Regions from separate parts of the Pseudomonas sp. St316 genome, predicted to be linked through region 3. Evidence: predicted binding sites of a transcription regulator. Region 3 holds the regulator's gene; each other region holds the start of a gene.
The links. Region 3 encodes FliA, which starts transcription of late flagellar genes. Its sites were predicted from a motif close to CTAAAGTTTNNNNNNNNNNNGCCGNTAA; they were not measured.
Positions count from the first base shown of each region.

Region 1: a site for FliA is predicted at 2,895-2,922, ahead of KI237_RS29430 (methyl-accepting chemotaxis protein). Genes of this name have one in related genera too.
Region 2: a site for FliA is predicted at 3,419-3,446, ahead of KI237_RS06500 (flagellar protein MotY). Genes of this name have one in related genera too.

Region 1 covers NZ_AP021901.1:6,578,334-6,587,902, forward strand. Annotated here, with positions in the region: gene KI237_RS29425 (aldose 1-epimerase family protein) at 1-562, opposite strand, end outside; gene KI237_RS29430 (methyl-accepting chemotaxis protein) at 808-2,784, opposite strand; gene KI237_RS29435 (LysR substrate-binding domain-containing protein) at 2,972-3,892, opposite strand; gene KI237_RS29440 (NorM family multidrug efflux MATE transporter) at 4,051-5,445, shown strand; gene KI237_RS29445 (putative bifunctional diguanylate cyclase/phosphodiesterase) at 5,557-7,227, opposite strand; gene rep (DNA helicase Rep) at 7,500-9,509, shown strand; gene KI237_RS29455 (xanthine phosphoribosyltransferase) at 9,565-9,569, shown strand, end outside.
Region 2 covers NZ_AP021901.1:1,460,230-1,469,798, forward strand. Annotated here, with positions in the region: gene bfr (bacterioferritin) at 1-65, opposite strand, end outside; gene KI237_RS06480 (bacterioferritin-associated ferredoxin) at 274-492, opposite strand; gene KI237_RS06485 (peroxiredoxin) at 807-1,409, shown strand; gene rnt (ribonuclease T) at 1,633-2,310, opposite strand; gene pyrC (dihydroorotase) at 2,307-3,353, opposite strand; gene KI237_RS06500 (flagellar protein MotY) at 3,542-4,519, shown strand; gene KI237_RS06505 (argininosuccinate synthase) at 4,646-5,863, shown strand; partial or broken gene KI237_RS06510 (hypothetical protein) at 6,172-6,427, opposite strand; partial or broken gene KI237_RS06515 (response regulator) at 6,896-7,521, shown strand; gene KI237_RS06520 (PA3496 family putative envelope integrity protein) at 7,577-7,759, opposite strand; gene nth (endonuclease III) at 7,867-8,505, opposite strand; gene KI237_RS06530 (Rnf-Nqr domain containing protein) at 8,502-9,035, opposite strand; gene KI237_RS06535 (RnfABCDGE type electron transport complex subunit G) at 9,028-9,569, opposite strand, start outside.
Region 3 covers NZ_AP021901.1:4,932,315-4,941,883, forward strand. Annotated here, with positions in the region: gene KI237_RS21955 (protein-glutamate methylesterase/protein-glutamine glutaminase) at 1-52, opposite strand, end outside; gene KI237_RS21960 (chemotaxis protein CheA) at 101-2,359, opposite strand; gene KI237_RS21965 (protein phosphatase CheZ) at 2,391-3,176, opposite strand; gene KI237_RS21970 (chemotaxis response regulator CheY) at 3,195-3,566, opposite strand; gene fliA (RNA polymerase sigma factor FliA) at 3,734-4,477, opposite strand; gene fleN (flagellar synthesis regulator FleN) at 4,474-5,304, opposite strand; gene flhF (flagellar biosynthesis GTPase FlhF) at 5,421-6,770, opposite strand; gene flhA (flagellar biosynthesis protein FlhA) at 6,782-8,911, opposite strand; gene flhB (flagellar biosynthesis protein FlhB) at 9,175-9,569, opposite strand, start outside.

The DNA of each region.
Region 1 (9,569 bases), 1.6 Mb from region 3:
TGAACGCCTGCTCCTTCAACTCACCCCGCAGGGTGATGGCGTAAGGCGGTTTTTCATCAATGTGCAACGTGACTTTGTTGGCAGGAATGTTGGCGGCGCGACCATGCAGGGTCAGCAGCTCACCGTTGTCCATACCGGGATGGCCGACCCACTCGTAGCCGCAACGGGTGACCAGCTCGTTGAACCCTTCGAGCCAGCCCAACCCACCTCGGCCATTGAGTTCGATGAACGCCGGATTGACCACTTCCTTGACGGGCGAATCCCAACCCATGCGCACATTCCCGACCGAAGCCTGCAGCACGTTCATGCCGCGGGTCGGGACGACCGAAAGTTTCAGGGTGCCATTGTCGATGTCGACGATGCTGACGCCTTCCTGCCGGCCGCCGTGCAGGGTGCGCATCGTCACGGAAAAGGGCTTGCCGGTCTTCACGCCCAGTTGCTGGCTGGTGATTTGCCAGGGTTGAGCGGCTTTATCCGTATCCAGCAGGACGTAGTCCCAAGCCATCGCATGGGAGGCAGCGCCCAGGGCGCCAAGGGTAACGAGGAGTTTGAGCGGAGTCATGGTCACGACCTTTTATTGGAGTTGTGCGGTTTTTATAGACTTGAAGAAACGTTTCAGCAAGCTTAAAAACAGCAATAACCTTAAAAAGGCACGCTTACAAGATCGGGGGCTTTTGTGGGAGCGAGCTTGCTCGCGATGGCGGTGGGTCAGGGTGAAAGATATTGACTGGGCTGCCGTCATCGCGAGCAAGCTCGCTCCCACAGGGGTTGTGGGTGAGCTTGCTCGTGACGGTGGCGCAGGACGCTTCAGCGGAACCGATCAACCTCTTGGCGCAGGTCCTGGGCCAGTTTTTCCAGTTCCTTGGCGGTGAGCGCCAGGTTCGAGACCACTTGGCGCTGTTCGCTGTTGGCCATGGCAATGCTTTGCAGGTTACTGCTGAGCAAGGTCGCGGTGCTGCTTTGTTCCTGGGTGGCGGTGGTGATCGCCGCAAATTGCTGGCCGGCCGAGCGGCTCTGCTCATCGATGCGCGCCAGGGCGGTGGCCACGTTGGCATTGCGCGACAGGCCTTCCTGCATCAACAGGTTGCCCTGCTCCATCGTGCTGATGGCATTGCCGGTTTCCTGCTGGATGCTATTGATCATGCTGGAAATTTCGTCAGTGGCCTGGCGGGTGCGGGAAGCCAGGCTGCGGACTTCATCGGCCACCACGGCGAAACCACGGCCCTGCTCGCCGGCGCGGGCAGCTTCGATGGCGGCGTTCAAGGCCAGCAGGTTGGTCTGCTCGGCAATCGAGGTGATCACACCCACGATGCCACCGATTTCCTGGGAACGCTGGCCCAAGGTATTGATGACCGTGGCCGTGCTGTTCAGCGCACCGGCAATTTGTTCCAGGGACGACGACGCTTCGTCCATCGAGGTCCGGCCAATACGGGTTTGTTGAGCGTTTTCCTGGGCCAGGCGCTCGGTATTGCCCATGTTGTCGGCAATATTCAATGAGGTGGCACTGAACTCTTCCACCGCACCGGCCATGCTGGTGATTTCGCCGGATTGCTGCTCCATGCCTTCATACGCTCCGCTGGACAACCCGGACAGCGCCTGGGCACGGCTGTTGACCTCCTGGGAGGCCTTGCGGATGTGCTCGACCATGGTCGACAAGGCCTGGCTCATCTGGTTGAAGGCACGAGCCAACTGACCGATCTCGTCATGGCTCGACACGTTCAGGCGCACGCTCAGGTCGCCGGCGCCCAACGCTTCGGCCTGGCGCACCAGGTCCCCAAGCGGCGCCAGTTTGCTGCGCAGCAACCACATCGCCGACCCGACTGCCAACAACATCGCCAGCAGGCTGCCAATGGCCAGTTGCGTACCGACGCTCCAGGTCACGGCGCGAATCTCGGCTTTCGGCATGCTCGCCACCACCGCCCACGGCCCACCTTCGAACGGTACGGCAACGCTGTAGAAATCTTCGGCGGTATCTGTCCAGAACGCGCCCTTGCCCGGCTTTTTGATCAGAGCCGTAATGGTCGCGGTAGCGTTGTCCAGCGCCTGCACACCGGCCGGCGGTACCAGCCATTTGTTTTGTTCGTCCAGCAGCGCCAGGGAACCGGTCTGGCCGATCCGGAAGCGCTTGAGGTTCTCGAACTGCGCGTTCTGCGCATCGGTGTAGTCGAAGCCTACGTAAAGCACGGCAATGATCTTGCCGCTGCTGTCGCGTACGGGCGTGTACTGCGACATGTAGAAGCGTCCGAACAGCAGGGCTCGACCAATGTAGCTCTGCCCGCTGATCACCGGACCATAGGCAGGGCCGGCGCGATCGAGCACGGTACCAATGGCCCGCGTGCCGTCCTGCTTACTGACTGAAGTACTGACGCGGATGAAATCATCGCCGCTGCGCACGAATACCGTGGCAACCCCGGCGGTCATCGCTTTGAAGTCATCCACTTCCTTGAAGTTGTTGTTCAACACTTCGCCGCCCAGGCTCAAGCCCGGGGTTTGTACGCCCGCCACCGTCACCGGCTGGTCCGGATGCACGCTCAGGCCCGCGCTGAAGCGCTTTTCGAACAGGCCGGCCAACCGCTGAGTACTCTCGCGCAAGGTGCTGTGGAAGGTATTGAGCTGGTCGGCCATCAGACGCGCTTCGCTGGCCAGATGTTCTTCACGGGTGGCAAGGTTCGCAGCGTCCAGCGAACGCAAGGCGAAGACGGTACTGCCGGAGATCACGACCGCCAGTATCACGGCGAGGGCAAGGCCTAGCTGTGAGGCGATCCGGGCACGGGGTTGAGACATGACGGCTCCTGGCCGAGAGACCGGATCATCCTGATCACGCTCGCACGCTCGGCATTTTATTCAAGTGAGGTATAAGTAGACCCTTTCTGAACGAGGGTTCCATCTTCACGGATTCGGCGGCAAAGCCAAATACTTGAGCGGTTCGCAAGGATTAATATCAAGTGGCTATCACGCCAACTTCAACGTTTCAGCCCAGACGCTGTACAGCGGGCAATTGCATGGCTTTGACCTCGCCCTGGAGAAAGTCACTGAGCCGGCGCAAACGTTCACCTCCCGGCCGGGTTTTCGGCCAAACCAGATAGTAATGTTCACCGCTGGCGACAGCCGTCGGCCATGGCAGGCTCAGGCGTCCCTGGGCAACGTCCTCGGCCACCATCAACAGGTCACCCATGGAAACCCCATAGCCGCGTGCTGCCGCGATCATGCCCAGCTCCAAGGTATCGAACACCTGGCCCCCTTTGAGCGAGACCTTGTCGGACAGGCCCATGCGTTGCAGCCAGTTACGCCAGTCCCGGCGATCCGGCGTGGGGTGCAGCAATTCAGCGCTGGCCAACCGCGCCACATCCCAAGGCTGGTCGTTCAACAGGTTCGGCGCACCCACCGGGATCAGTTCCTCGGGAAACAGCAAACTGGCCTCCCAGTCCGCCGGAAAATGGCCGTTGCCCAACAACACGGCGCAATCGAAGGGTTCGACGTTGAAGTCCACCGAGTCGATGTCCATCCAGGCACTGGTCAGTTGCACCTCGTTGCCGGGTTGCAAATGGCGGAAGCGACTCAAGCGCGCCAACAACCAGCGCATCGTCAACGTGGAGGGCGCTTTCATGCGCAGGATGCCATCCTCGCCATGCAAGGTATGGCAGGCCCGCTCCAGCGCCATGAAGCCCTCGCGTACGCCCGGTAACAGCAAGCGCGCCGCCTCGGTCAATTGCAGGTTGCGGCCGCTGCGCAGGAACAGCCGACAGGCAAAGTGATCTTCCAGCGTGCGAATGTGCCGGCTGACAGCGCTCTGGGTGATCGACAGCTCTTCAGCGGCCCGGGTGAACGAGCTGTAGCGAGCCGCGGCTTCGAATGCCCGCAGCGCATAAAGAGGAGGAAGACGACGAGACATCACAAAAGCTCCATGGCGTTGTTCGCAAACCCTACCAGAAACACATCCTGCATGAGTTTTAATCATGCCAGCGATCTTTTTTATCCCTTTGTGCAATCCGCCGAGAGCACCGAGAATCGTTGCTTTACTGCCTTGTTTGAACATGGAGCGTGATGATCATGCGGCATCCAGCGCGTACCGAACTCTGGGCCATCCTGCGGCTGGCGGGACCGTTGATTGCCTCGCAGTTGGCGCACATGCTGATGGTGCTCACCGACACCGTGATGATGGCACGCCTGAGCCCCGAAGCCCTGGCCGGCGGTGGGCTTGGGGCGGCCACCTATTCGTTCGTGTCGATCTTCTGCATCGGCGTGATCGCTGCGGTGGGCACCCTGGTCGCGATCCGCCAGGGCGCAGGCGATGTCGAAGGCGCCACCCGGTTGACCCAGGCCGGGTTATGGCTGGCCTGGCTGATGGCGCTGATGGCCGGGTTGCTGCTGTGGAACCTCAAGCCGGTGCTGCTGATGTTCGGCCAGACCGAAACCAACGTGCTTTCCGCCGGCCAGTTCCTGCTGGCGCTGCCGTTCGCCCTGCCCGGCTACTTGAGCTTCATGGCCCTGCGCGGCTTCACCAGCGCCATCGGCCGGGCCACACCGGTCATGGTGATCAGCCTTGGCGGCACGGTGGCCAACTTCCTGCTCAACTATGCGCTCATCACTGGCATGTTCGGCCTGCCGAAACTCGGCTTGATGGGGATCGGCCTGGTCACGGCCATCGTCGCCAACTGCATGGCCCTGGCGCTGGCCTGGCATATCCATCGGCACCCGGCCTACCGTGCCTATCCATTGCTCGATGGCCTGTCGCGGCCCAATCGCCAATACCTCAAGGAACTGTGGCGCCTGGGCCTGCCGATCGGCGGCACTTACGCGGTGGAGGTCGGGCTGTTTGCGTTTGCCGCACTGTGCATGGGCACCATGGGCAGCACACCGTTGGCCGCCCACCAGATCGCGCTGCAAATCGTCTCGGTGGCGTTCATGGTGCCGGCGGGGATGTCCTACGCCATCACCATGCGCATCGGCCAGCACTACGGCGCCGGGCAGTTGCTGATGGCGCGCCTGGCCGGTCGGGTCGGGATTGGCTTTGGCGCGGCGGCCATGCTGGCGTTCGCCATGGTGTTCTGGCTGCTGCCCCACCCGTTGATCGGCTTGTTCCTGGACCACAACGACCCGGCGTTTCGCGACGTGATCAACCTGGCCGTGAGCCTGCTGGCGGTGGCGGCGTGGTTCGAGCTGTTTGACGGCACGCAAACCATTGCCATGGGCTGCATTCGCGGGCTCAAGGACGCCAAGACCACCTTCCTGGTAGGCCTGGGGTGCTATTGGCTGATCGGCGCGCCGGCGGCGTGGTGGATGGCGTTTCACCTGAACTGGGGGCCGACCGGCGTCTGGTGGGGCCTGGCCCTGGGGCTGGCCTGCGCGGCCGTGAGCCTGACGCTGGCGTTTGAATGGAAGATGAAGCGGATGATCAGGCGTGAGCCTGGGCAGCAAGGTTTTCAAGCTATCCAAGCCAAGTGAAATCTATCCCCCTGTGGGAGCGAGCTTGCTCGCGATTGCGATAGACCTGTCACATCGATTCTGACTGACACACCGCTATCGCGAGCAAGCTCGCTCCCACAAGGTTTTGTGTCAGCTGATTTCCAGCATCGATTGCTGATCACCTTCGAACGTCAAGTACTCAACCAACTCCGACAACGGCAACGGCTTGCTAATCAGGAAGCCCTGCACCTGGTCGCAACCAAAGCCGCGTAGCAGGTCCAGTTGTTCCTGGGTTTCCACACCTTCGGCCACCACTTCCAGGTTGAGGTTGTGCGCCAGGTTGATCATCGCGTGCACCAGCTTGCGGTTCTCTTCGCGCTGCTCCATGCCACCGACGAAGCTCTTGTCGATCTTGAGCAAGGCGATCGGCAGGCTGTTGAGGTGCACAAACGAGGAGAAACCGGTGCCGAAGTCGTCCAGGGAGAAGCGCACCCCCAGGCGGCCCAGGGCATCCATGGTCTGCTTGACCAGTTCGCTACGGCGCATGACGGCGGTTTCGGTGAGTTCGAACTCCAGCCATTGCGCCTCGACGCCCCGCTCAGCAATCAGCCGGCTCAAGGTCGGCAGCAACTGGCTGTCCTGGAACTGTCGGAACGACAGGTTGACCGCCATGTGCAACGGCGCCAGCCCCCGCTCGCGCAAAGCCTGCATGTCCCGCAGCGCCCGGGAAATCACCCAATAGCCCAGCGGCACGATCAGGCCACTCTGTTCGGCCAGCGGCACGAACTCACTCGGTGGCAGCAAGCCACGTTCGCCGTGACGCCAGCGGACCAACGCTTCGAGGCCGACAATGTGGCCGCCATCGAGGTTCAGCCGTGGCTGGTAATGCAGCTCCAGCTCGTCACGACGCAGTGCCCGGCGCAGTTCGCTTTCCAGGTCGGCGAGGCTGCGGGCATTGCGGTTGATGCGCTCGTTGAAGATATGAAAAGTGCAGCCCTGGGTGCTCTTGGCCTGCTGCATGGCAATGTGGGCATGCCACATCAGCGGATCGGCGCCGGCCTGGGCGCGGGCGTGGGCAACGCCCAGGCTGCAGCCGATCAGCAGGCTTTCACCGTCCACCCAATAGGGTTCGGCCAAAGCTTCGGTAATACGCTCGGCCATCCACTCGGCCCGCTGTGGTGCGCGGCGGGTGTCGATCAACAGGGCGAATTCATCACTGCCCAACCGCGCCAATTGATCGCCGGCCTCGAGCGAGTTCTTGAGCCGCGACACCACTTGCAGGATCAAGCGGTCACCGGCCTGGTGGCCAAGGGCGTCATTGGCGTGACGAAAGTTGTCCAGGTCCAGGTGACCGAGCGCCAGTCCACGGCCGTCGTTTTCCGCCAGGCGCGCCGCCAGCAGCGTCTGGAAACCCTGGCGATTGGCGATGCCCGTCAATGGGTCCTGTTCGGCAAGGCGCTGCAAGGTGTTTTCCAGCACGCCGCGTTCGCGCACATGGCGCAGGCAACGACGCAGGGTCGCGCTGTCGAGGACATCACGCACCAACCAGTCGCTGACACCGTCGGGGGCAACTGCCGGCTCGTGCTCAAGCAACAGGATCGTCGGCAGGCTGCAACGACCCGGTGCCGGCTGCAACGCCGCAACGGTCAGCAACACCGCGTTGCGATTATCTTCGAACAGGCTGCTGACTGACTCCCAGCTCGGGGCGCTGATCAACACGACCAAGGGCCCCAAGGGCGCCAGGCACTCGCGCAATATTGCTGACCACGCAGGCTCTTGGGCCAATAACAGCAAACGCAAGGGTTCGACAGGCGTTGACAAGCTGACTCCCTAGACTCTGCAAGGTGGTAGGCGCCGGGCATTATGACGTGCCGATGGGCAATGACCAATGCCAATGGTTCTCAAACACGCGGTTTCGGTGGTTTTTTCCACTCCAAATCCTGCGCTGGACGCAATTGGCCCCACATCCTGCGTGAAAGTAACAGAAGCGGCAAATGACAATGCGCTGTGCGTCACAAGTCGGACAGAGCAGCACAATTCTCTGAGCCTGTTAAAATGCCGGCCCATTTCGCAAACGACTCCCTGACTCTGTCATGTCCCGACTCAATCCCCGGCAGCAAGAAGCCGTGAACTATGTCGGCGGCCCTCTTTTGGTGCTCGCCGGTGCAGGCTCCGGCAAGACCAGCGTAATCACCCGCAAGATCGCGCACCTGATCCAGAATTGTGGCATCCGCGCCCAGTACATCGTCGCCATGACCTTCACCAACAAGGCCGCCCGGGAAATGAAGGAACGGGTTGGCACGCTGCTGCGCGGCGGCGAAGGTCGCGGCCTGACGGTCTGCACCTTCCACAACCTGGGCCTGAACATCATCCGCAAGGAACACGCGCGGCTGGGCTACAAGCCGGGCTTCTCGATTTTCGACGAGACCGACGTCAAGGCCCTGATGACCGACATCATGCAGAAGGAATACTCGGGCGACGACGGCGTGGATGAGATCAAGAACATGATCGGCGCCTGGAAAAACGACCTGATCCTGCCGCCACAGGCCCTGGAAAACGCCCGCAACCCCAAGGAGCAGACCGCCGCCATCGTCTACGCCCACTACCAGCGCACGCTCAAGGCGTTCAACGCGGTGGACTTCGACGACCTGATCCTGTTGCCGGTCAAGCTGTTCCAGGACCACGCCGACATCCTCGAAAAATGGCAGAACAAGGTCCGCTACCTGCTGGTGGACGAATATCAGGACACCAACGCCAGCCAATACTTGCTGGTGAAGCTGCTGATCGGTACGCGCAACCAGTTCACCGTGGTGGGTGACGATGACCAGTCGATCTATGCCTGGCGCGGCGCGCGGCCGGAAAACCTGATGCTGCTCAAGGACGACTATCCGTCGCTCAAAGTGGTGATGCTGGAGCAGAACTACCGCTCCACCAGCCGCATCCTGCGCTGTGCCAACGTGCTGATTTCCAACAACCCCCACGAGTTCGAAAAGCAGCTGTGGAGCGAGATGGGCCACGGCGACGAGATCCGCGTGATCCGTTGCCGCAACGAAGACGCCGAAGCCGAGCGCGTGGCCATGGAGATCCTCAGCCTGCACCTGCGCACCGACCGGCCGTACAGCGACTTTGCGATCCTGTACCGCGGCAACTACCAGGCCAAGCTGATCGAGCTGAAACTGCAGCACCACCAAATCCCGTATCGCCTGTCGGGGGGCAACAGCTTCTTCGGCCGCCAGGAAGTGAAGGACCTGATGGCCTACTTCCGCCTGATCGTGAACCCGGACGACGACAACGCCTTCCTGCGGGTGATCAACGTGCCGCGCCGGGAAATCGGTTCCACCACCCTGGAAAAACTCGGCAACTACGCCACCGAGCGCAAGATCTCGATGTACGCCGCCACCGACGAAATCGGCCTGGGCGAGCATCTGGACAGCCGTTTCACCGACCGCCTGGGGCGGTTCAAGCGCTTCATGGACAAGGTCCGCGAACAGTGCGCCGGGGAAGATCCGATTTCAGCGCTGCGCAGCATGGTGATGGACATCGACTACGAGAACTGGCTGCGCACCAACAGCTCCAGCGACAAGGCGGCCGACTACCGCATGAGCAACGTCTGGTTCCTGATCGAGGCGTTGAAGAACACCCTGGAAAAAGACGAAGACGGCGACATGACGGTCGAGGACGCCATCGGCAAACTCGTGCTGCGCGACATGCTCGAGCGCCAGCAGGAAGAGGAAGACGGCGCCGAAGGTGTGCAGATGATGACGCTGCACGCCTCCAAGGGCCTGGAATTCCCCTACGTGTTCATCATGGGCATGGAAGAAGAAATCCTGCCGCACCGCTCCAGCATCGAGGCCGACACCATCGAGGAAGAACGGCGCCTGGCCTACGTCGGGATTACCCGGGCCCGTCAGACGCTGGCCTTCACCTTCGCCGCCAAGCGCAAGCAATACGGCGAAGTGATCGACTGCGCCCCGAGCCGCTTTCTCGATGAGCTGCCGCCGGACGACCTGGCCTGGGAAGGCAACGACGACACGCCGACGGAAGTCAAAGTGGTTCGCGGCAACAGTGCCCTGGCCGATATACGCGCGATGTTGAAGCGTTAGAATCGACTACTTTTTACTGACCCCAGGCGCCAAAGGCGTCACCAGAGGAGGCTTCATGGA
Region 2 (9,569 bases), 3.3 Mb from region 3:
ATCGCGACCAGCTCATTGGCAAGGATCTTGTTGAGATGCTGGATGACTGTAATGTCGCCTTTCATGATGAGGCCTGCCCTGTAATAGCTGTGTATAAGGCAGAGTTTGAGCCGCGCATTTGCGAGTGTCAAACCTAAGTTATTGAATAATAAATGAAAATTAATCGGAATAAGAATGTTTGTGTTCCGCGTCTGGACGCTAAGCATTTGATTTACAGGCATAAAAAAACCGGACATTGAGTCCGGTTCCTTGAGAACTGTGTATTACGCGCTCTTACGCGGCGGTAAATTCTACCGGGTAGGGGATCGATGCCTGTGCCGTTTGCACTTTGGCGAGGGTTTCACGAACCACTTCCTTGGCCAGGCAGGCACATTTGCCGCATTGGCTGGCTACGCCGGTGGCCTGGCGGACTTCGCGATAGCTGCAGCAACCTTCGTAGATCGCTTCGCGGATTTGCCCGTCGGTAACGCCAGTGCAGAGGCATACATACATAAGTGAGAACCGTCGCTGGTTGTGACTCAATTGAGACGGATCTTAATGTTAACGAGAATGATTGTCAAAGTTGTTTCTGAAACACTTTTGCCAGAGTGGCACCTGGCTGACGAACGGTTCGTGCTCCGGTCAGTGCGGTGTCATCAAATGCTACAGCGATTTTTCAATGCCACCGAAAAACCGTTGAAGACAGTCCAAATGTGCGGTGTATGATGATCGGCCCTTGCAAGCGGGTTCGTGTCACAGGGCTGTCGCCTGAGGGTGACAGGCTGGCCCGGACCTTGTTTTCACGCTATTACATCAGGAGATATCCAATGAGCGTACTCGTAGGCAAACAAGCCCCAGACTTCACCGTTCCAGCCGTCCTCGGCAACGGCGAAATCGTCGACAGCTTCACCCTGTCCTCGGCCATCAAAGGCAAATACGGCCTGGTGTTCTTCTATCCACTGGACTTCACCTTCGTCTGCCCGTCCGAGCTGATCGCACTGGATCACCGCATGGATGATTTCAAGGCGCGCAACGTTGAAGTGGTCGCTGTTTCGATCGACTCGCACTTCACCCACAACGCCTGGCGCAACACCCCGATCAACAATGGCGGTATCGGTCAGGTGAAATACACCATGGCTGCCGACATGAAGCACGAAATCGCCAAGGCCTATGACGTTGAGTCCGAAGGCGGCGTGGCCTTCCGTGGCGCGTTCCTGATCGACGACAAAGGCGTTGTCCGTTCGCAGATCATCAACGACCTGCCACTGGGTCGTAACATGGAAGAACTGATCCGTCTGGTCGACGCGCTGCAATTCCACGAAGAGCACGGCGAAGTCTGCCCGGCCAACTGGAAAAAAGGCGACAAGGGCATGACCGCTTCGCCTGAAGGCGTTGCCGCTTACCTGGGCGAGCACAGCGACAAGCTGTAAGCCCGCAAGGTATAAAAAAAACCGGCCCATGATGGGCCGGTTTTTTTATGCCTGTTTCAAGCCTGATCATTTGCTGAAACACAGAACCTTGCGGCGAGGGGATCTATCTGTGGGAGCAAGGCTTGCCCGCGATGGCAGCGGTGCGGTCTTCCAGGAACCGAGTCGCCTGTGTCGCGAGCAAGCTTTGCTCCCACGGAGTTGGCCGCCACAATGGCTCCAATCTTTAGTCGTCGAAATCCTGCCAGCCACCCATCTGCTTCCACCGATTGACGATGCCGCAGAACAGCTCGGCGGTCTTCTCGGTGTCGTAGCGGGCCGAGTGGGCTTCGCGACCATCGAAATCGATGTCGGCCGCTTGGCACGCCTTGGCCAGGACGGTCTGGCCGTACGCCAGGCCAGCCAGGGTCGCGGTGTCGAAGCTGGAGAACGGGTGGAAAGGGTTGCGCTTCATGTCCAGGCGCGCGACGGCGGCATTGAGGAAGCCCAGGTCGAAGCTGCTGTTATGGCCGACCAGGATCGCTCGCTTGCAACCATTGGCCTTGAGCGCCTTGCGCACGCCACGGAAGATGTCGGTCAGGGCCGTTTCTTCGCTGACCGCCATGCGCAACGGGTGATCGAGCTTGATCCCGGTGAACTCCAGGGCCGCCGCTTCGACGTTGGCGCCTTCGAACGGTTCGACCCGGAAGAAGTAGGTGTGGTCAGGGAACACAAAGCCTTTTTCGTCCATGCCGATGGTGGTCGCGGCGATTTCCAGCAAGGCGTCGGTCGCGGAGTTGAAACCGCCGGTTTCTACGTCGACGACAACCGGCAGATAGCCACGGAACCGAGCAGCCATGGGGTGGCGGGCGCCGCCCGAACCACCGTTGCCGTCCTGTTCGTCGTCGAAATGATCTTCACTCACGCGTTTTCCTCCAGCAGGCGCCAGCGCAGTTTTTCACCGGCGCGCAGCGGGATGACAGCCAGGTCGCCGAAAGGCAGGCTGGCGGGGGCGGTCCACTCATCGCGAACCAGGGTAATACGATCGGTGTTCACCGGCAGGCCATAGAAACGTGGGCCATGCAGGCTGGCGAAGCCTTCGAGTTTGTCCAGCGCGTTGCGCTGTTCGAATGCCTCGGCGTACATCTCGATGGCGGCATAGGCGGTGTAGCAACCCGCGCAACCGCAGGCTGCTTCCTTGGCGTGCTGGGCGTGGGGTGCCGAGTCGGTGCCGAGGAAAAACTTGGCGCTGCCGCTGGTGGCGGCGTCCAGCAAGGCTTCCTGGTGGGTATTGCGCTTGAGGATCGGCAGGCAATAGAAGTGCGGCCGGATCCCGCCCACCAGCATGTGGTTGCGGTTGTACAGCAGGTGATGGGCGGTAATGGTCGCGCCGACGTTGGCCGGGGCCTCGTTGACGAACTGCACGGCATCGCCGGTGGTGATGTGTTCGAACACCACCTTGAGGGTCGGGAAGCGCTCCACGACGCGGCGCATGTGCTCGTCGATGAAGATTTTCTCGCGGTCGAACACGTCGACGTCGCCCCGGGTGACTTCACCGTGGATCAACAACGGCATGCCGACTTCGGCCATGGCCTCCAGCGCCGGGAAGATCTTGTCGATGCTGGTGACGCCGGAATCGGAATTGGTGGTCGCGCCGGCCGGGTACAGCTTGGCGGCATGGACGAAGCCGCTGGCCTTGGCCTCGCGGATCTCTTCGGGCTGGGTGCGGTCGGTGAGGTACAGCACCATCAGCGGTTCGAAGCGGCTGCCAGCCGGGCGTGCGGCGAGGATGCGCTGGCGATAGCTGTCGGCCTCGGCGGCGTTGCGCACTGGCGGAACCAGGTTAGGCATGATGATTGCGCGCCCGAAGGTGCGCGCGACATCGGCGACGGTATGGGTCAACACAGCACCATCGCGAAGATGAATATGCCAGTCGTCGGGACGCAGCAGGGTCAGGCGGTCAGACATGGGGGGCTTCCAGGCGGGTCAAACTGTGGGAATGCTACCGGAAAAGACCGATTCAGGCACCCGCTATCAAGTTCTGCCGCAACTTACCGATAGCTCCTACAGGTGTGCCACGAATCCGTGAGTGCCCCGGACAGGCGTCACGCCCCAGGCATGCGTCGATCTTTGTATAAAAGTCAGTGGAGCCTCCCGTGCGCCAGCGTTATCTAGCCTTGCTCAGTGTGTTTGCCAGCCTTCCCGCCATGGCGCTCACTTTCCAGACCCGTCTGGAGAGCATTGAGTGGACGGTCGAAGGCGACAAGTTCGAGTGCCGGCTGAGCCAGCCGATCACTGATTTTGGCAGTGGCGAATTCGTGCGCCGGGCGGGCGAGCAGGCCACGTTCCGCCTCAAGACCTACAACCCGATGCTTGGCGGCGGTTCGGCAACCTTGCTGGCGGCCGCCGCGCCTTGGCAACCGGGGCGGGGCGATATCAACCTGGGTTCGGTCAGGATCGGCAGCGGCGATGTATTGTTCAACAGCTCCCAGGTCCAGGCTGGCCGCTTGATCAGTGGCCTGATGGAAGGTCGCAGCCCCGTGGTGCGTCGCAACACCGAGGACGGGCGAGTCTCGGAAGTGCGCCTGCTGCCGGTGCGCTTCAGCAAGGCCTTCAATGACTATCAAGGTTGCGTGGCGAAACTGTTGCCAAAGAATTTCGAGCAGGTGAAGCAGACGCAGATCGGCTTCCCCGGCGAAGAAGTCGAACTCGATGCCCATGCCAAGGCGCAGCTGCAGGTCATGCTCGACTTCATCAAGGCCGATCCAAGCGTCAATCATGTCGAGCTTGACGGCCACTCCGACAACAGCGGCAATCGCCTGACCAACCGTGAGCTATCACGCCGCCGGGCCCTGGCAGTCCAGGATTTCTTCAAGGCCAATGGCTTCCAGGAATCGCAGATTACCCTGCGCTTCCACGGCGAGCGTTATCCCCTGGTGCCCAATACCAACGCCGCCAACCGCGCCAAGAACCGTCGCGTGGTCGTGCGCCTGGAGCGCGCGGCGCCGATCGAGGCACCGGCACCACAACCGCCAACGCCAGCACCGGCCCCTGCTGCGGCTCCTGGCAAGGTCCCGGCGCCGGTAGCGGCTCCGGCCAAGGCGCCCGCAGCTACCACGGCGCGGACATCCTGACTCGAGATCCCGTCGCTCGTTCGACATAATCTGTCGCTTCGTCGTCATAAGCTGTCGCGCCCCTGTAAATTATCCGCGCTGGACGTTAGACTTCCCTGCTTTCCGTACAACCCGTGGAGTGATGGCATGGCGGACGTAAACAAGGTCGTTCTGGCGTATTCCGGCGGCCTGGACACTTCGGTGATCCTCAAGTGGCTGCAGGACACTTATAACTGCGAAGTGGTGACCTTCACCGCGGACCTGGGACAAGGCGAGGAAGTCGAGCCTGCACGCGCCAAGGCCCAGGCCATGGGCGTCAAAGAGATCTACATCGATGACCTGCGCGAAGAGTTCGTCCGCGACTTCGTGTTCCCGATGTTCCGCGCCAACACCGTTTACGAAGGCGAGTACCTGCTGGGTACCTCCATCGCCCGTCCGTTGATCGCCAAGCGCCTGATCGAAATCGCCAACGAAACCGGCGCCGACGCCATTTCCCATGGCGCCACCGGCAAAGGCAACGACCAGGTGCGTTTCGAGCTGGGTGCCTATGCCCTCAAGCCAGGCGTGAAAGTCATTGCCCCGTGGCGTGAATGGGACTTGCTGTCCCGTGAAAAGCTGATGGACTACGCCGAGAAGCACGCGATTCCGATCGAGCGCCACGGCAAGAAGAAATCCCCGTACTCGATGGATGCCAACCTGCTGCACATCTCCTATGAAGGCGGCGTGCTGGAAGACACCTGGACCGAGCACGAAGAAGACATGTGGCGCTGGACCGTCTCCCCGGAGAAGGCTCCCGATACCCCGCAATACCTGGAACTGACCTATCGCAACGGCGATATCGTCGCACTGGACGGCGTTGAGATGAGCCCGGCCACCGTGCTGGCGACCCTGAACCGCATCGGTGGCGAACACGGCATCGGTCGTCTGGATATCGTCGAAAACCGCTATGTGGGCATGAAGTCCCGTGGCTGCTACGAAACTCCGGGCGGCACCATCATGCTGCGCGCTCACCGGGCGATCGAGTCGATCACCCTGGACCGCGAAGTGGCTCACCTCAAAGACGAGCTGATGCCCAAGTACGCCAGCCTGATCTACACCGGCTACTGGTGGAGCCCAGAGCGTCTGATGCTGCAACAGATGATCGACGCCTCCCAGGCTCACGTGAATGGCGTGGTACGCCTGAAGCTGTACAAGGGCAACGTGATCGTTACCGGGCGCAAGTCCGACGAGTCGCTGTTCGATGCCAACATCGCGACCTTCGAAGAAGATGGCGGTGCCTACAACCAGGCCGACGCGGCAGGCTTCATCAAGCTCAACGCCTTGCGCATGCGCATCGCGGCGAACAAGGGTCGCAAGCTGTTCTGACCTTGGCGATGTGAAAGCGGCCTGCCATGAGCAGGCCGTTTTTTTGTCCGCTTTTTTTTGCGCGTGCGGCCTTTGCCGCGGCGCCCCCTTGATCGCTCATTCATCCTGCCCGTGCGATGCCTGGTCTGCGTGGCTGTAGATGACGTACACGACGATGCCGGTGTGCTTCGAATGTCTCGATCGACAGGTCTCGCTCGGGGGCTCCGATTGGCCACATAGGATGCAAGGGGAGGCCGGTTCGCGTTTGTGTCGCAACAGCACTTTGATTTTATCCGCCCGACGCAGCAGTCGTTTGCGCCGGCAGGGCGAGTCAACCATGGTTTTTAAAAAGTGTTTGTTCTTGCGAAAATCCGAAGGTGAATACAGGGAGCGATAATTGAAGTTGAGCGTTATGAAAAAAAGCAGCAATAGATAAAAAGGAAAGCTGATCAGGAACCACAGATAATATTCACGATCCTGGTCATCCAGAAAGGGCAGGGAAATCGCTGCGGAGGTTTCGGACAAAGTTGCAAATATGGCGATGAGGGTCATAGGGTTGGTTATAGTCTTCAAAGGTTTGTTCATGGTTAATGCTCATGGATACTTGTGCTCGGTGAGTGGCTTGAAAAGTGTTTGTCCATGCCGAAGGAAATATAGGCACAGTCGCAATGGCTGCCCTGTTGGATATCAGGCGCCTGAGTGGGTTTTATATATGAATTCCCCAGCCGTAAGTGAGTGAAAGGCAGTTTTAATAGTTAATAATTCAGTTACTTTCTATGAGCGAAGCGCTTTTCAATGAGCTGTCCATGGGTGGGTGTGGCGGTGAAAGAGCGCATTGTTCACAGGGTTACCGGATTGTTAAGAAAGGTCATTCCTTCTCTGTAAAAAAATCCATGACACATTTTTTCTGGGGCGAATTGTAGGAATTTTCTGTATCGCTTGTAGGTTCTGTCTCTCGGTGCGAGCGTTCAGGGGGGGGCGGCATGCCAAGGTAGAAATGACTAGGCTATTGTGCGTGCTCTAAAAATTCGAACAGCGAAGTTGGATTTGCCCATGAATAAAGTGCTGATCGTGGATGATCATCCCGTCATTCGTCTTGCTGTACGTTTGCTGATGGAGCGTCATGGTTATGAAGTCCTTGCCGAAACCGATAATGGCGTCGATGCGTTACAACTTGCACGTGAACTGATGCCCGATATCGTCATTCTCGATATTGGTATTCCGAAGCTGGACGGGTTGGAAGTCATTGCCCGCCTGACAGCCATCCCTTCATCAATGAAGGTGTTGGTGCTGACTTCCCAGGCGCCGGGACATTTTTCGATGCGCTGCATGCAGACGGGGCGGCCGGGTATGTATGCAAGCAACAGGATCTTACCGAGTTACTGAGTGCAATAAAGGCGGTACTGTCCGGTTACAGTTACTTTCCCAACCAGGCATTGCATACGGTGCGGTCGAGTCTGGGTAATGCCAGTGAGTCCGATATGGTCGATCGATTATCGGGACGGGAAATGATGGTCTTGCAGCAACTGGCGCGCGGAAAGACCAACAAGGAGATCGCCGATGGAATGTTCTTGAGCAACAAGACCGTCAGTACCTATAAGACGCGCCTGTTATTGAAGCTCAATGCCCGTTCGCTGGTCGACCTGATCGAACTGGCGCAGCGCAATGGCTTGGTGTGAGTTTTCGGGGCACGCGTACTCAGTAAAAAGCCTCCATCAGGGAGGCTTTTACGTGTCAGAGGTCAAAGTCATAATCGGCCAGTTGTTTCTGCAGACGGCGCTCTTCCAGCAGGTTATCAATGGTGCGGCGCTTGCTCAGGTTGGTTTTCGCCACTTCCACGACCACAGGTTCGACGTCGTCGGCGTCAGCGGCGATGAATTCGTCTTCTACATCCAGTTGTTCTTTGCCAGCACTCATGGGTTCGACTCCAGGCTAAGACTGCCATTGGCGCTCCTTATATCGATAAACCACGGGCGGGTAAAAAAGATTTTTTCAATCGATGGATCAATAAAAGCAATAGCGCCTCAATCGTCGGAGGTCTTGTGCTTGTATTCGCATAAATCCTCAATTCGGCAGCTGCCGCAGCGAGGCTTGCGCGCCAGGCAAACGTAGCGCCCGTGAAGGATGAGCCAGTGATGGGAGTCCAGCAGGAATTCCTTGGGAACAAATTTCATCAATTTCTTCTCGACCTCCACCACGTTTTTGCCGGGGGCCAGCCCGGTGCGGTTGCTGACGCGGAAAATGTGCGTGTCGACCGCCATGGTCAACTGCCGAAACGCAGTATTGAGCACGACGTTGGCGGTTTTGCGGCCCACGCCCGGAAGGGCTTCCAGCGCTTCGCGCGTCTGCGGTACTTCACTGCCGTGGCGCTCGATCAGTAGGCGGCAGGTTTCGATTACGTTCTTGGCCTTGCTGTTGAACAGCCCGATGGTCTTGATGTATTCGGACAGTCCCTCGACGCCCAGGGCGTAGATCGCTTCCGGCGTATTGGCCACCGGGAACAGTTTGGCCGTGGCTTTGTTGACGCCGACGTCGGTGGACTGGGCTGACAGAATGACCGCGATGAGCAACTCAAACGGCGAGGAATAGGCCAGTTCGGTTTTCGGTTCCGGGTTGTCCTCGTGAAGGCGACGAAATATTTCCAGGCGTTTTGCGGCGTTCATGGGCGCGGCTTTTCCTCAACGGATGAATGGGGTTTGGCGGCCGTCCAGGCCTGTCGGGCCGCCAGCAGCAGCCCGAGCAGAATGAACCCGCCGGGGGCGAGCAGGGCCAGGGGCAGGCCGCTGCCGATCAGCCCACGCACGGCGCCCAGGCTGATCATCAAAAGGCCAAACAGCCCAGCCAGCCTGAGGCGTCCGGGCCAGCGCGATTCAACGAAGAAACCCTCCTGCTCCAGCGCTACGCAACTCAGGGCGATCCAGCCAACGTAAAGGCTCAACGGTCGATACAACTCCAGCACCCAGGCCTGGGCGACAAGGCCCGTGCAGGTGGCCAGGGTCGCGGCCAGCACGATGGAGGCGAGCAGCCGTTGACAGGCTGCCAGGTGTTGCCGCACAAGCCCCATTGCCGAACCGTGGCTGAAAAGAACCAAGGCCCAGGCCAGCCATAACCCCAGTGCGCCAACCAGCGAGTCGCTTGCGCCAACCAATGGAACGAGCAGCAGGCCGTGTGTCAGTCCCCAGGGTTTATTCATTCGCAGCCACCCCCATCAACTGAGCCTTGTGCTCGTCGAAGTAACGCAGCGCATCGTGGATAGCCTGGAGGACCGCCCGGGACGTCACTGTCGCGCCTGCCAGTTGATCGAACTGGCCCTGGTCCTTTTTCAAGGCCCAGCCGCTGTCATCAGGTGCCTGGCGTGATTTACCCGTGAAGGTCTGCAACCAGGCGTTCGGCCAGCCGGCAATCGCCGCGCCCAATCCAGGTGTCTCGGATTGGCGCAGGGTCTTGACGCCCAGCAACCGGCCCTGTGGATCGATAGCGACGAGCAATTCGATGCGGCCTTCATAGCCCAGCGCCTGGCTACGCAGCAGCACGGCGCTGGGTTGGCCGCTGCGAGTCGCCAGGTAGCCACCCAGCAGCGTGCTATGGGCCAGGGGCACCGAGGTGGTGACAACGGGGTGCGCCAACGGCTGGTTATCATAGCGGTCGGTGGGCAGCACCTCGAGCAAGGCCCTGTTCGCCAGCGCTTGCTGCTGGGCCTCGATACGCCCGGCGGTGCCGAGGTGCG
Region 3 (9,569 bases):
CGCGGCGGCGGAAAAACCCCGAATCGTCCACCACCAGGACTTTAACTACCATAAACACTCCGTTAGACGAGGCGCGGCCCTTGGCCACGCCCCTCCAGAATCAAATACGCCGGGCGGCGTAACGCTTGAGCATGCTTGGCACATCGAGAATCAACGCGATGCGGCCGTCGCCGGTGATGGTGGCGCCGGACATGCCCGGGGTGCCCTGGAGCATCTTGCCCAACGGCTTGATGACCACTTCTTCCTGGCCCACCAACTGGTCGACGACGAAACCAATCCGCTGGGTGCCCACCGAAAGGATCACCACATGGCCCTCGCCCTGCTCTACGTGAGCGGCGGAGCTGACCAGCCAGCGCTTGAGGTAGAACAGTGGCAGTGCCTTGTCCCGTACGATCACCACTTCCTGGCCGTCCACCACGTTGGTGCGCGACAGGTCGAGGTGGAAGATCTCGTTGACGTTGACCAGCGGGAAGGCGAAGGCCTGGTTGCCCAGCATCACCATCAGGGTCGGCATGATCGCCAGGGTCAATGGGACCTTGATGACAATCTTCGAGCCCTGGCCCTTGGTCGAGTAGATATTGATCGAACCGTTGAGCTGGGAAATCTTGGTTTTCACCACGTCCATGCCCACGCCACGGCCCGACACGTCGGAAATCTCGGTCTTGGTCGAGAAACCCGGGGCGAAGATCAGGTTGTAGCACTCGGTGTCGCTCAGGCGGTCGGCGGCATCCTTGTCCATCACACCGCGCTTCACCGCGATGGAACGCAACACGTTCGGATCCATGCCTTTGCCGTCGTCGGAGATCGACAGCAAGATGTGGTCGCCCTCTTGCTCGGCGGCCAGGATCACCTTGCCGCCGCGGACCTTGCCTGAAGCTTCGCGCTCTTCCGGCGACTCGATGCCGTGGTCGACCGCGTTGCGCACCAAGTGGACCAGCGGGTCGGCCAGGGCCTCGACAAGGTTCTTGTCGAGGTCGGTCTCTTCACCCACCAGTTCCAGGTTGATTTCTTTCTTGAGCTGACGAGCCAGGTCGCGAACCAGACGCGGGAAGCGCCCGAAGACTTTCTTGATCGGCTGCATGCGGGTCTTCATGACCGCGGTCTGCAGGTCCGCCGTGACCACGTCCAGGTTCGACACGGCCTTGGACATGGCTTCGTCCTGGCTGTTGAGGCCCAGGCGCACCAGACGGTTACGCACCAGCACCAGTTCGCCGACCATGTTCATGATCTCGTCCAGGCGTGCGGTATCGACCCGGACGGTGGTCTCGGCTTCGCTGGCCGGTTTTTCCGCAGGCGCAGCCGCGGCCGCGCGGGCTGGTGCCGGCGCCGCAGCAGCGGCAGGCTTGGCGGGTTCGGCCTTGGGTTCCGGTGCCTTGGCAGCGGGTTTGGGCACTGCCTTGGCCGCCGGTGCAGCCGCCGTGGCGGTGGCAGGCGCAGCAGAAGCGGTACCCACTTCGCTGAACTTGCCCTTGCCATGCAGCTCGTCGAGCAGTGATTCGAATTCGTTGTCGCTGATCAAGTCGCCACCTGCGACAGCGGCAGCGGGCTTGGCCGGTGTCGGCGCCGAAGCGATGGCTGAATCCAGCGCGTCAACGGCAAAGGTGCCCTTGCCATGCAACTGATCGAGCAAGGCTTCGAATTCGTCGTCGGTGATGTCCGAGCTGTCGCCCGCCGCTTTCGGGGCGGCCGGGGCCGCCGGCGGGACCGCGGCATCAGGCGCGAACTGGCCCTTGCCATGGAGCTGGTCGAGCAGTGACTCGAACTCGGCATCGGTGATTTCATCGCTGGCAGCCCCAACGGCGGCCGGCGCAGCGGGTGCAGCCGGAGCGACCGGTGCCTCGGCCTGAGCCTTGACGGTATTGAGGGAGTCCAGCAGTTGTTCGAATTCATTATCAGTGATGTCGCCCGATGCCTCGGCGACCGGCTCTTCAACCGCAGCCTCGGCAACCGGAGCCGCTTCATCAGCCGATTGCGGCTCGGCCAGACGCGACAGCGCAGCGAGCAGCTCGGGGGTGGCGGCGGTGATCGGCGAGCGCTCGCGCACTTCACTGAACATGCTGTTGACCGCATCCAGCGCTTCAAGCACCACGTCCATCAACTCCGAATCAACGCGACGCTCACCCTTGCGCAGGATGTCGAACACGTTTTCGGCAATGTGACAGCACTCCACCAGCTCGTTGAGCTGGAGGAAGCCGGCGCCTCCTTTTACAGTGTGGAAACCGCGAAAGATTGCGTTGAGCAGATCCGCATCATCCGGCCGGCTTTCCAGCTCGACCAATTGCTCGGACAGTTGCTCAAGAATCTCGCCAGCCTCAACCAGGAAATCCTGAAGGATCTCTTCATCGGCGCCGAAGCTCATTAATGGGGTGCTCCTAAAACAGGGCTAAAACTCAGAATCCAAGGCTGGACAGCAAATCGTCCACATCGTCCTGACCGGACACAACGTCTTCTCTTTTATCGGCATGAATTTGCGGACCTTCACCCTGAGAGAGATGTTTTTGTGGATCTTTTTCAGCAAGCATCGCTTCACGGTCGTGTTCGATGCCCGCAAAGCGGTCGACCTGGCTGGCCATCAACACCAGTTTGAGCAAATTGCTTTCCACTTCGGTGACCAGCTGGGTCACGCGCTTGATCACCTGGCCGGTCAGGTCCTGATAGTCCTGGGCAAGCAAGATGTCGTTGAGGTTGCTGGCGACGGCGCGGTTCTCGGTGCTGCTGCGTGTCAGGAAACCGTCGACCCGGCGGGCCAGCTCCCGAAACTCTTCGGCGCCGACTTCGCGCCGCATGAACCGACCCCAGTCGGTGCTCAAGGCCTGGGCTTCTTCGCTCAGGCCATTGACCAGCGGCGTTGCGCTTTCCACCAGGTCCATGGTGCGGTTGGCCGCAGCCTCGGTCAGCTTGACCACATAACCCAGACGCTCGGTGGCATCGGTGATCTGCGAGACTTCCTCGGCCTGCGGCATATGCGGGTCGATCTGGAAATTGACAATCGCGCTGTGCAATTCACGCGTGAGCTTGCCCACTTCCTGATACAGACCGCGATCACGGGTCTGGTTGAGCTCATGGATCATTTGAACCGCATCGCCAAAGCGACCTTTTTCAAGGCTGTCGACCAGTTCGCGGGCATGTTTTTTCAGGGTCGATTCGAAATCGCCCATTGAAGATTCGTTGTCCATAGCTCCCCCGTGGCGCCGTTAACCGATGCGTTCGAAGATTTTTTCGATCTTCTCTTTCAACGCCTGGGCCGTGAAGGGTTTGACCACATAGCCGTTTACACCGGCCTGGGCCGCTTCGATGATCTGCTCGCGCTTGGCTTCGGCGGTCACCATCAGCACCGGAAGGTGCTTGAGTTTTTCGTCGGCACGCACCTGGCGCAACAGGTCGATACCGGTCATGCCCGGCATGTTCCAGTCGGTGACCAGAAAATCGAAGTTGCCACTGTGCAACATCGGAAGCGCAGTGGTTCCGTCATCTGCTTCGGCCGTGTTGGTGAACCCAAGGTCACGCAACAGGTTTTTTATGATCCGCCGCATCGTTGAGAAGTCATCAACGATGAGGATTTTCATGTTCTTGTCCAATTCGACCTCCAAGCAGTCTTAAACGCGCCCAGCACCTGGACGCGCCATTTCAATCAATCCGGCACAACACTCGACAACGGTCTGGAGCACAACGGATGGAGACTGGCGCAGTACCTGCCAGGCCAGCCTCGTTCGCAGTGTCCCCACACTGCCTGTCAACGCGCTCGCCACTCCCCCAAACGCCCCCGCAAACGGGCCGCGCACTGGCTGTGTAACTGGCTGACCCGCGATTCGCTGACCCCCAGGACCTCACCGATTTCCTTGAGGTTCAGCTCTTCGTCGTAGTACAGCGCCAAGACCAGCCGCTCACGCTCCGGCAAATTGGCAATCGCATCCGCCAGCGCGCTCTGGAAACGTTCATCTTCCAGATCACGCGACGGCTCCATGTGAGCACTCGCGTTATCCTCGTGCAGCCCTTCATGTTCGCCGTCCTGCAACAGGTCGTCGAAACTGAACAGGCGGCTGCCCAAGGTATCGTTCAAAATCCCGTAATAATCGTCGAGACTCAATTGGAGTTCGGCCGCAACCTCGTGATCTTTAGCGTCACGCCCGGTTTTAGCTTCAATTGCCCGAATTGCATCACTGACCATGCGGGTATTGCGGTGTACCGAACGTGGCGCCCAATCGCCCTTGCGGACTTCATCGAGCATGGCTCCGCGAATGCGAATACCGGCATACGTCTCGAAACTCGCGCCCTTGCTCGCGTCGTATTTGTTCGACACTTCGAGCAGGCCGATCATGCCCGCCTGGATCAAGTCTTCGACCTGGACACTGGCCGGCAACCGCGCCAGCAAGTGATAGGCGATACGCTTGACCAGTGGCGCGTAACGCTCGATCAATTCGTATTGGGCGTCCCGTGCCGATTTTTTGTAGAGATGGTTGTAACCGCTGGCTGTCATAGCACGGGCCCTGCTGTTTGTTGCACAAGACGCTCGACGAAAAATTCCAGATGCCCGCGCGGGTTTGCCGGCAACGGCCAGGTATCGACCTTCTGGGCGATCGCCTTGAACGCCAGCGCGCATTTGGAACGTGGAAAGGCTTCATAAACGGCACGTTGCTTCTGGACAGCCTTGCGTACGCTTTCGTCGTAGGGCACGGCGCCGACGTATTGCAGGGCAACATCCAGGAAGCGATCCGTGACCTTTGTCAACTTGGCGAACAGGTTGCGTCCTTCCTGGGGGCTCTGGGCCATATTGGCCAGGACGCGGAAGCGGTTCATGCCATAGTCGCGGTTAAGCAGCTTGATCAAGGCATAGGCGTCGGTGATGGACGTCGGTTCGTCGCAGACCACCAGCAGCACTTCCTGGGCAGCGCGTACGAAACTGACGACCGAGTCGCCTATACCGGCCGCGGTGTCGATCACCAGCACATCGAGGTTGTCGCCGATGTCGCTGAAAGCCTGGATCAGGCCGGCGTGTTGGGCCGGCGTCAGGTGGACCATGCTCTGGGTGCCGGAGGCGGCCGGCACGATACGAATCCCGCCCGGCCCCTGTAACAGCACGTCGCGCAGTTCGCAGCGGCCTTCGATCACGTCCGCCAGGGTGCGTTTGGGTGTAAGCCCCAGTAGCACGTCGACGTTCGCCAGGCCCAGGTCGGCGTCCAGCAGCATGACCCGTCGGCCAAGCTCTGCCAGAGCCAGGGACAAGTTCACTGACACGTTAGTCTTCCCGACGCCACCTTTGCCGCCGGTCACCGCGATCACCTGTACGGGATGCATGCTGCCCATGTTCGTTCTTTACCTTGTCTTACTTAGACGGAGGCCACATTACTGGCTGCGCGTTCGCATACGGAACAATGCCTGGCAGACCATCGATGTAGGTACAAAAAATATTCATGATTACCTCAGCCGACCTGCTTGGTCGGGCTGTGGTAGATATCAGCGAACATATCAGCCATGGCTTCTTCGCTGGGTTCTTCCTGCATTTGCACACTCACGGCACGACTGACCAGTTGATGACGACGCGGCAGATGCAAATCATCCGGGATCCGCGGCCCGTCAGTCAGGTAGGCCACCGGTAATTCATGACCGATCGCCAGGCTCAACACCTCGCCCAGGCTTGCCGTTTCGTCCAGCTTAGTCAGGATGCAGCCGGCCAGCCCGCAGCGTTTATAGCTGTGGTATGCGGCGGTTAGAACCTGTTTCTGGCTGGTGGTTGCCAACACTAGATAATTTTTTGACTTGATGCCGCGTCCGGCCAGGCTTTCGAGCTGCATGCGCAGGGCCGGATCGCTGGCTTGCAGGCCGGCGGTATCGATCAGTACGACGCGCTTGCGCAGCAACGGTTCCAATGCCTGGGCCAGGGACTGGCCCGGATCCACATGGGTCACCGACACATTGAGGATCCGTCCCAGGGTCTTGAGTTGCTCCTGGGCACCGATGCGGAAACTGTCCATGCTCACCAGGGCGATGCTCTGGGCGCCGTACTTGAGTACGTAGCGGGCGGCGAGCTTGGCCAGGGTGGTGGTCTTGCCCATGCCGGCAGGACCGACCATGGCAATCACCCCACCCTCTTCCAGTGGCTCGACTTCCGGCGTGGCGATCATCCGCGCCAGGTGCGCCAGCAACATGCGCCAGGCCTGGCGAGGCTCTTCGATACCATTGATCAGCGCCAGCAGGTCCCGGGACAACGGGCCGGACAGGCCGATGCGTTGCAGGCGACGCCACAGGTTGGCCTGGGCCGGACGGCTGCCTTGCAGCTGATTCCAGGCCAGGGAGCCGAGCTGGACTTCCATCAGCTCGCGCAGGCTGTTGAGTTCAAAGCGCATCGAGTCCAGGGCGCGCGGATCGATACCCCGGGCAGGCGCTGCGGGCGCCGGCTCAGGACGACGCGGTTCGGCGTGGGCCTGCTCGATCAGCGGTTCGGCGGCGGTCAACGGCAGGCCGGCCGTCAGCGGCTGACCAGCGAACAATTGACGATTGGTGCCTGCCGCGCCCTCGCCTTCGCTGCTGCGCAGGCTCAGTTCGGCCTGGGCGCTGGCGATGCGCGATTGGGTCTTGCGCAGCTCGTCTTCGAGTTCCATGTTCGGAACCCGTGGAGCCAGCGCCGACAACTTGTAATCCAGAGCGGCGGTCAGTTCGACACCGCCAGCGATCCGGCGATTACCGATGATGGCCGCTTCAGCGCCCAGCTCGTCACGAACCAGCTTCATGGCCTGACGCATATCGGCGGCGAAAAAACGCTTCACTTGCATAAACCACTACCTCAGCCGTTGGGCCCTACTGTCGCAACGATGGTCACTTGCTTGTTGTCCGGTATTTCCTGGTACGCCAGCACATGCAGCCCCGGGACCGCGAGGCGACCGAATCGCGAGAGCATCGCGCGAATCGGACCGGCCACCAGCAGGATCACCGGTTGGCCTTGCATCTCTTGCCGCTGGGCTGCTTCGATCAGCGAACGCTGCAGCTTCTCGGCCATGCTTGGCTCCAGCAGAACACCCTCTTCCGAGCCTTGTCCTGCCTTCTGCAGACTATTGAGCAATATCTGTTCCAACCTTGGCTCCAAGGTGATCACAGGCAGCTCAGACTCAGTGCCTACAATGCTTTGGACGATTGCGCGGGACACGCCGACCCGAACCGCAGCCACCAGGGCGGCGGTATCTTGACTCTTGGAAGCGTTGTTGGCGATAGCCTCGGCAATACTGCGTATGTCGCGCACGGGCACCTGTTCGGCCAACAGCGCCTGCAGCACCTTTAGCAACTGCGACAACGAAACCACGCCCGGCACCAGCTCTTCAGCCAGCTTCGGCGAGCCTTTGGCCAGTACTTGCAGGAGTTGCTGGACTTCTTCGTGGCCGATCAGCTCGCTGGAGTGCTTGTACAGGATCTGGTTCAAGTGGGTCGCCACCACCGTACTGGCGTCCACCACGGTATAACCGAGGGACTGGGCCTGGGCCCGTTGGCTGATTTCGATCCACACCGCTTCCAGGCCAAAAGCCGGATCCTTGGCGGTGATGCCGTTGAGGCTCCCGTAGACCTGGCCGGGGTTGATCGCCAATTCGCGGTCGGGATAGATCTCGGCTTCGGCCAGGATCACCCCCATCAACGTCAGGCGATAGGCGCTCGGCGCCAGGTCGAGGTTGTCGCGAATGTGCACGGTGGGCATCAGGAAGCCCAGGTCCTGGGAAAGCTTCTTGCGCACCCCCTTGATCCGCGCCAGCAATTGACCACCCTGGTTGCGGTCGACCAACGGAATCAGGCGGTAGCCGACTTCCAGGCCAATCATGTCGATCGGGGTCACGTCGTCCCAGCCCAGCTCCTTGGTTTCCATGGCGCGGGCCGGAGACGGCAGCAGTTCCTGCTGGCGCTTGACCTCTTGCAAGGCCTGGACTTTCTGCACGTTCTGCTTCTTCCAGAACAGGTAGGCACCGCCTGCCGCCATGGCCGCCATGCTCAGGAAGGAAATGTGCGGCATCCCCGGCACCAGGCCCATCACCGCCATCAGGCCAGCAGCCACGGCCAGCGCCTTGGGCGAGGCGAACATTTGCCGGCCGATCTGCTTGCCCATGTCTTCGGAGCCCGAAGCGCGGGTCACCATGATCGCGGCCGCTGTGGATAACAACAGTGATGGCAATTGCGCCACCAAACCGTCACCAATGGTCAACAAGGCGTAGACCCTGCCGGCGTCGCCAAACGACATGTTGTGCTGGAAGATACCGACGGCCATGCCGCCGATCAGGTTGATGAACAGAATCAGCAAACCGGCGATGGCGTCACCGCGTACGAATTTGCTGGCACCGTCCATGGAACCGTAGAACTCGGCTTCCTGGGCCACTTCCAAGCGACGCAGCTTGGCCTGGCTCTGGTCGATCAGGCCAGCGTTGAGGTCAGCGTCGATCGCCATCTGTTTGCCGGGCATCGCATCGAGGGTGAAACGCGCGCTCACCTCGGAAATCCGCCCGGCACCCTTGGTCACCACGACGAAGTTGATGATCATCAAGATGGCGAAGACCACGATACCGACCACGTAGTTACCGCCAATCACCACCTCACCGAAGGCCTGGATCACCTTGCCGGCGGCGGCGTGACCGTCCTGACCGTGAAGCATGACCACCCGGGTGGACGCCACGTTCAGCGCCAGGCGCAACAGCGTGGCCACCAGCAGGATGGTGGGGAATACGGCGAAATCCAGCGGCCGCAAGGCGTAGACGCACACCAGCAGCACGACGATCGACAGGGCGATGTTGAACGTGAAGAACACGTCCAGCAGGAACGGCGGCACCGGCAGCATCATCATGGCGAGCATGACCAGCAGCAACAGCGGCACGCCCAGATTACCCCGGCTGAGGTCTACGACATTGCTGCGCGCGGTGCTGAGTAACTGAGAGCGATCCACCAATATTCCCCGTTCCTGTGAAGCAAACTTTTGACGCCCAAAGGGGGCGCAGACGGGGTATTGCAAGAAGCCTTCCAACTTTTGTCGAGGGCTGATTTGAGCGGGTTATGGGATTGGTCGACAGCATTCGGGCCAGCCACCGGAACCCGTGGGAGCGAGCTTGCTCGCGATGCGCCGACACATTCAACCTCATCGACCCAGGCAGACCGCTATCGCGAGCAAGCTCGCACACAGGCCCGGTGGTTGGGGGTGTGCACGCTTGCTCAGGAATCGCGGCGCAAATCCGGCGGGATCGGCAAGTCCTTGAGTGGCTCGGGGCGCTTGCCCTTGCCAGCGCGGTGCTGGCGGATCTGGTAGACGTAGGCCAATACCTGGGCCACGGCCAGGTACAGGCCGCCAGGGATCTCCTGATCGAGTTCGGTGGAGTAGTAGATCGATCGCGCCAGGGCCGGGGATTCGAGCAGCATCACCTCATTGGCCACGGCGATCTCACGGATCTTCAGCGCCAGGAAGTCACTGCCCTTGGCCAGCAACACCGGAGCGTTGCCTTTTTCGGGGTCGTACTTGAGCGCCACGGCATAGTGGGTCGGGTTGGTGATGACCACATCGGCGTCGGGGATCGCCGCCATCATCCGCCGCTGGGAGACCTCACGCTGCA